Regions from separate parts of the Erwinia sp. genome, predicted to be linked through region 2. Evidence: predicted binding sites of a transcription regulator. Region 2 holds the regulator's gene; each other region holds the start of a gene.
What was found. The regulator Fur, encoded in region 2, represses iron uptake genes when iron is present. The targets are predictions, from matches to a motif close to ATAATAATGAGAACNACTATCAA.
Positions count from the first base shown of each region.

Region 1: a site for Fur is predicted at 1,372-1,394, ahead of exbB (tol-pal system-associated acyl-CoA thioesterase). Genes of this name have one in related genera too.
Region 3: a site for Fur is predicted at 1,193-1,215, ahead of RTK32_RS12460 (TonB-dependent siderophore receptor). Genes of this name have one in related genera too.

Region 1 covers NZ_DALZCD010000003.1:18,091-20,364, reverse strand. Annotated here, with positions in the region: gene exbD (TonB system transport protein ExbD) at 151-573, opposite strand; gene exbB (tol-pal system-associated acyl-CoA thioesterase) at 579-1,304, opposite strand; gene metC (cystathionine beta-lyase) at 1,549-2,274, shown strand, end outside.
Region 2 covers NZ_DALZCD010000180.1:3,863-6,136, reverse strand. Annotated here, with positions in the region: gene RTK32_RS14500 (beta-N-acetylhexosaminidase) at 1-696, shown strand, start outside; gene fur (ferric iron uptake transcriptional regulator) at 758-1,201, opposite strand; gene fldA (flavodoxin FldA) at 1,550-2,080, opposite strand; gene ybfE (LexA regulated protein) at 2,221-2,274, opposite strand, start outside.
Region 3 covers NZ_DALZCD010000138.1:6,972-9,245, forward strand. Annotated here, with positions in the region: gene RTK32_RS12460 (TonB-dependent siderophore receptor) at 1-1,157, opposite strand, end outside; gene RTK32_RS12465 (hypothetical protein) at 1,387-1,599, opposite strand; gene RTK32_RS12470 (NAD(P)/FAD-dependent oxidoreductase) at 2,232-2,274, opposite strand, start outside.

The DNA of each region.
Region 1 (2,274 bases), on a different contig from region 2:
CGGTTAGCAGGCCCGTAGCGCCATAGGTGTGCTAATGCCGCCATTAGCGTTATTAGTGTGCCCGCGGCGTCATTATTGCGGCTGACAGCCTGTTTTTAAGCAAAAAAAATCCGCAACGGCCGTTGCGGATTGCTTGTTTTCTAATGCCGTCTATTTGGCGACGGTTTCCATTCCCATCAGCCCAATCTTCAGATAGCCCGCCTGGCGCAGCTTGTCCATCACGCCCATCAGCGTTTCATAATCCACCGATTTGTCCGCCTGGAAGAAGATGGTGGTGTCTTTATTGCCCTGCGTCTGACTTTGCAGCGCTGCCAGCAGGGTTTCCTGCGTGACCTTCTCGTTACCGATAAACAGCTGTTTATCCGCTTTGATCGAGAGGTAGACCGGTTTTTCCGGACGTGGCTGAGGCGCGCTGGTCGAGGCCGGCAGGTTAACGCGAACGTCAACGGTAGCCAGCGGCGCGGCGACCATAAAGATAATCAGCAGCACCAGCATCACGTCGATAAAAGGCGTCACGTTGATTTCATGCATTTCGCCGTTGCTGTCAACATCGTCATTTAATCGCATGGCCATGGTGCTTATCCTACCCGCAGTTTCTGCGTGGCGTGCTGTGGGGCACTGGCAGCCAGGTCCAGATCGCGGCTTTGCAGCAGCATAATCTGTGCGGCGACGTCGCCCAGCGTGGCTTTATAACTGGCAATGGTCCGGGCGAAGACGTTATAGATAACGACGGCAGGGATGGCGGCAAACAGGCCGACAGCGGTCGCCAGCAGCGCTTCTGCAATGCCCGGTGCGACCACCGCAAGGTTCGTGGTTTGCGTCTGGGCAATGCCGATGAAGCTGTTCATGATGCCCCACACGGTGCCGAAAAGCCCGACAAACGGCGCGATAGCACCGATAGTAGCCAGGAAACCATTGCCGCGGCCGGCATGGCGGCTAAAGAAGGCGACACGGCGTTCCAGACGGAACGAGGTGCGTTCTTTGATCCCGTCGTTATCGGCAGAAGGTCCGGAAAGCGCCAGCTCATTTTCGGCTTCTTTCAGCAGCTGCGTGGTCAGGCTCTGGGCTTTAAACCTGGCGCTGATGTCGCTCGCCTCCTGCAAAGACCCCACGCCAGCCAGCGCCTTCTGCTCCTGCTTCAGGCGCCGTTTTGCCGAACTGAGTTCCGCGCTTTTACTGAAAAAAATAGCCCATGTAACGACCGACGCCAGCAGCAAACCGATCATGACTACCTTTACCACGATGTCCGCATGGTGATACATGCCCCAGACGGAGAGATCCGTCTGCATTAAATCATTCGTCACGCTGTCTCTCCAACGTCAGTTACCGATAGCGAAAATACAGGGTGGATCATACCAAATCGAACCCGAATTGATAGTAGTTATCATTACTATTTACCCTTAACGCCCGCCTTTTTACACTTTCCCCCCCTGTTCCCCCTGCATGTCCAGGGTTTTTCCTGAAACTTTGTCACGTAGCGGGCTGGCGAATTTCGCCGTGCCGCCAGCCGTGTTAACGTTAAGCGAGATCCTTAAACCGAGCAGACCGATGACCAGTAAACATATTGAAACGACCTTAATCAGCGCCGGCCGCCGCAAACGTTATACCCAGGGTTCCGTTAACAGCGTTATCCAGCGTGCCTCCTCGCTGGTATTTGACAGCGTCGCCGAGAAAAAACGCGCCACGGCCGGACGAGCGGAAGGCGAACTGTTTTATGGTCGTCGCGGGACGCTGACTCACTTTTCGCTTCAGGAAGCGATGACCGAGCTGGAAGGCGGCGCGGGATGCGTACTTTACCCCTGTGGCGCAGCGGCAGTAGCCAATGCCATTCTCGCTTTCGTTTCCGCCGGTGATAACGTACTGATGGCCGGCTCTGTCTACGAACCTACCCAGGATTTTTGCAGTAAAATTCTCAGCAAAATGAACGTGAGTACCACCTGGTTCAGCCACACTGCCGGAGCGGAAATCGGTGAGTGGGTGAAGCCGGAAACGCGGGTCGTTTTCCTGGAGTCACCCGCTTCCATTACCATGGAGGTACAGGACATTCCGGCTATCGTGGCAGCCATACGGGCGAAAGCGCCGGACGCGGTCATTATGATCGATAACACCTGGGCGGCGGGCATTCTGTTTCGCGCGCTGGATTTCGGCATCGATATTTCCATTCAGGCCGGAACCAAGTATCTGATTGGCCATTCCGACGCGATGATCGGCACCGCCGTTGCCAATGAACGCTGCTGGGCACAGCTGCGTGAGAACTCCTATCTGATGGGGCAA
Region 2 (2,274 bases):
AACAAAGGCTATGAGGTGATCGTTTCCAATCCGGATTATCTCTATATGGATTTCCCGTACGAGGTCAATCCATTGGAAAGGGGCTATTACTGGGGGACCCGCTTCAACGACGAGCGCAAAATGTTCAGCTTTGCGCCGGATAATCTGCCACAGAATGCGGAGACATCGGTGGATCGTGACGGCAATTTCTTCGACGCTAAATCCGACAAGCCATGGCCGGGAGCCTACGGTATTTCCGCTCAGCTCTGGAGCGAAACTGTACGGACCGATGAGCAGATGGAAGGGATGATTTTCCCTCGAGTCCTGGCCGTTGCGGAGCGTGGCTGGCATCGAGCAGGCTGGGAGCAGGCTTATCAGGCCGGACGCGAATACAAAGGTGGCGAAACACAGCACGTTGATCGCGTAGCGCTCAACAAGGACTGGCAGCGCTATGCCAATCTGCTGGGACAGCGCGAGCTGGCAAAAATGGATAAAGCCGGCATCCACTATCGCTTGCCGCAGCCGGGCGCGAAAATTACCGCAGGCAAGCTGCAGGCCAATATCGCTCTGCCGGGCGTGACTATTGAGTACTCGCTTGACGGTGGCAACAGCTGGCAACGCTACCGCGATGACGCTCGCCCAACGGTTTCCGGCAAGGTATTCATTCGCGCCGTCAGCAGCGACGGCAAGCGTTTCAGTCGTGTAGAAACCCTATAATAACCACACGACAGGCAAAAAAAAACCGGTGAGCGATCACCGGTTTTTTTACTGCAACGCGTTACTTATCGTGCAGCGTCTCATCTTCACGACAGTCGCCGGTAGCACAGTGGCCGTAAAGATAGAGGCTGTGGTTGCTGAGCTTGATACCGTGTTTGGTAGCGATATCACGCTGGCGGGACTCAATAGACTCGTCGCTAAATTCGATTACCTTACCGCAGTCCAGACAGATCAGATGATCGTGATGCTGCTGCTGGGTAAGTTCAAAAACGGATTTGCCGCCTTCGAAATTATGGCGGGTAACGATCCCTGCATCGTCAAACTGGTTCAGCACGCGGTAAACGGTTGCCAGGCCAATCTCTTCGCCCATGTCGATCAGGCGTTTATACAAGTCTTCCGCACTGACATGATGGCACGCGGGTTCCTGAAGCACTTCCAGAATTTTCAGTCGAGGAAGCGTGACTTTCAGGCCGGCCTTCTTTAATGCGGTATTATTGTCAGTCATGCGGATATTGTCCTGTTACTTTGCTGGTCACTAAGTGGCTGAAAAGCCGTGAGCATCGGTCGACGCAAAAGCTGAGCGTCTCATTATAGAACCGATGCCTTGAAGAAACCACAGCGGAGATGCAAAACCATCAGGGGATGTAAGGATAAGAAGTCGTTACGTCCGGAAAAGCAAGCACCCATATACGCTGGGTTGTCAGTTCGCTCTGCCTGATTGACGGCGCCGCAGAAGCGGAGGCGGAGCAAGGCTATTGTACCGTTTTGACGGTAAAAGTTACAAATATGTATCTATTACTTCTATAGGAAAAAGCGTTGGCCCGGTGGGGGATTGCCCACCAGGCCAACGTTATCAGGCTTCGAGAATATCCTGAAGCTGCAGTTCATCCGAGATCTGCCTGACCCATTTTTCCACACGTTCGTTGGTCAGTTCTGGCTGACGATCTTCGTCGATGGCCAGGCCCAGGAAGTGGTTATCATCCGCCAGGCCTTTCGACGCTTCAAAATCATAGCCTTCGGTCGGCCAGTGACCCACGATGACCGCGCCGTTAGGTTCAATAATGTCGCGGATAGTACCCATCGCGTCACAGAAATATTCTGAGTAGTCTTCCTGATCGCCACAGCCGAACAGCGCAACCAGCTTGCCGTTGAAGTCGATCTCTTCCAGGGTAGGGAAGAAATCATCCCAGTCACACTGCGCTTCGCCGTAGTACCAGGTCGGGATGCCCAGCAGCAAAATATCAAAGGCTTCAAGGTCTTCTTTGCTGCTTTTAGCGATATCATGAACTTCAGCCACCTCGTTACCGAGCTGCTTCTGGATCATTTTTGCAATGTTTTCCGTATTGCCCGTATCGCTGCCAAAGAAAATGCCTACGATTGCCATGAGTTTAATAACCTCTTGAAACTTAATGATATGCGGCGGCTAGCCTGAAAATGTTAAGGCAATAATAGCAGACAGCTACAGGGGGATAAACGGCTAATCCGCCTGCATTTGTCGCTTTGTGCTTTACCGTTGCACGTGGTTTAGCGCTCAGGCCTGGCTAACTGCGCCATGACCATCTCTTCTATCAGCTCGCT
Region 3 (2,274 bases), on a different contig from region 2:
ACTTTGCCGCGATAGGAATAGGCCTTGTAGGTTTCATCCTGCTCGTAGTCGACGCCCAGCATGATATCGTGCTGCATCCCCCCAATCTGCGGGCTGCCACCTATATCCCAGGCGAGATAGGTTGTCTGATGATTGAAGCCGCGATTGGCGTCTGCACGGCGCGAGACGATGCCGGTAGCCGCGTTGACGGCCGTGGCGCGCACTTCATTACTGTTATAACGACGTTGCATCCAGGCATAGTTAAGATGGGTCTCCCAGGTTTCATCCAGGCTGTAAGCGTAGCTGACGTTAAGACGCTTATTTTTCCCCCAGGCGTGGTTGGCGCTGTCGTCCAGGCGTTGATTATAGGGAATGTTCACCGGCTTTTTATTGATAAACGCGGTGCCGCGGTCGACCGGGATATCAAATTTGTATTCGGTATAGCTGATGTTAAAAGCGGCTTTTTCGCCATACCAACTCAGCGATGGCGACAGCAGCGTATGTTCTTTGGCGCCAAAGTTGCGCCAGTAGTCTTCACGCTGACGCTCGGCAATCAGGCGGAAAGCAAAGCCGTCGCCCAGCGGCCCGGTGATGTCCAGGCTGCCAGTACCGCCGCCAACGCTGGTGGTTTCGCCGCCAATATGCGTGTGCCATTCATACTGCGGCTTTTTGCTAATCAGGTTGATGATGCCGCCCGGATTCTGAATGCCGTACAGCAGCGAGGCTGAGCCTTTCAACACTTCCACATGATCAACGGTACTGTCCATCGACAGTCCCTGATTGCTGCGTACGCCATCGATAAAAATAGAACCGTCAGAGTTGCTGCCGAAGCCGCGCTTGACGAAGCCGTCTTCAATAGCGCCCAGCGTGTTGCCCTGACTGACGCCGCTAACAAACTTCATGGCATCGGTCACGCTTTTCACCTGATAGTCTTTTATCACCTGCGGCGTAACCACGCTGACGGACTGCGGCGTTTCACTGCGCGGCAGCGGCATTTTACTTGCCGCGCTTGCGGTATCCTGGCTATAGCTTCCCGTCTCGCCAATACTGTCAGCGGTAACGGTCAGCGTTTGCTCTTTCGCGGTGTCGGCTGTTGCCAGCGCCGCCGTGCTGAACAGCAGAGTAGGTAAAAGAAGAGGTATTTTCCCGGCAAAAGGGACAGCAGAAAATGGTTTCATCAATAAAAGCGCTGATAGAAGTAAAGTTGCCGCGGATGATAATAATTTTCATTTCTATTAGCAATTTCAAAAAGCGGTCGACTCAATAAAAAAGGCCCGCAGGCCCTTTTCCGCACGCTTCTGTGCGGTCAGAACGGGTAGCGCAGCCCCACATTGCCGGTATAGCCTTCCGTAACCGCCCCCAAGCGGTGTGCATATTTTACCTGGAGATAAACGCTGGAACGGGGGTTCAGCTGGCTGCTGAGAACAGCGCCAGCCTGTTCAGGTTGGAATCCGCAGTCACCAGCCAGCTGCTGGCGCTGTTGAGGAGTAGTGGATTAACATTTTGCGTCGCCCCATGGCGCGTGGAATCCTCGGTAACGGTCCAGGGTGAAGATCCCATAACGTATAACGGCAGAGAGAACAAAAGACCCCGGATAAAAGGCCGTACTATTATAGCCATGATGCTTCATTTCGTTAACATCCATGATAACTACATATAAAAAGGCTAGCGAATTTCCATGCGAGAAAGGGCAATATCTGCCAGACGAATTTTCTGAAAAAAAAGACCAAAGGATAAAATCAATAAATATAAAAACTGGCATAACCTGCCGTTCCTGCGCACCCTTCCCCGGATAATACTGAGGCTATAGTAGTACATAGCCTTAGCAGCAAAAGAGGTTTTCCAAAAAAACATCATATAAAAACAGGGTGATCTGTTTATTTAAAAGATAATAATTAAAATTATCGGAAATATTTTTGACTAAAGGCGTTAGCAAACCTCTTTATTTCCACCCCATTGCAAAATAAATATTTATCTCCACGTATCCACCCGCCTGTCGCTATTTTATGTCTCGGCAAGATTTAACTGAAGCATTTACATTAATTAATAACAGGAAAACTTATTTAGCAGACTACTTCGTCAGAAGAACGACCGGGGGAGTAAGAAATTAACAGTATAAGCCTCGTCCTTCTACGCCTTTTAATCTTTTTCTTTCAGGCAGCGTGATAAATATTGACCCGCATGACGTTATGCCGCCCACAGTGCCGGCGGCAGATCGACCCTGGAGGCTGGCGGTTTCGCCAGCGCAGGATTCACAACGCCTGCGCGCACGCCCATGCAGAACTCCAGGCCCAT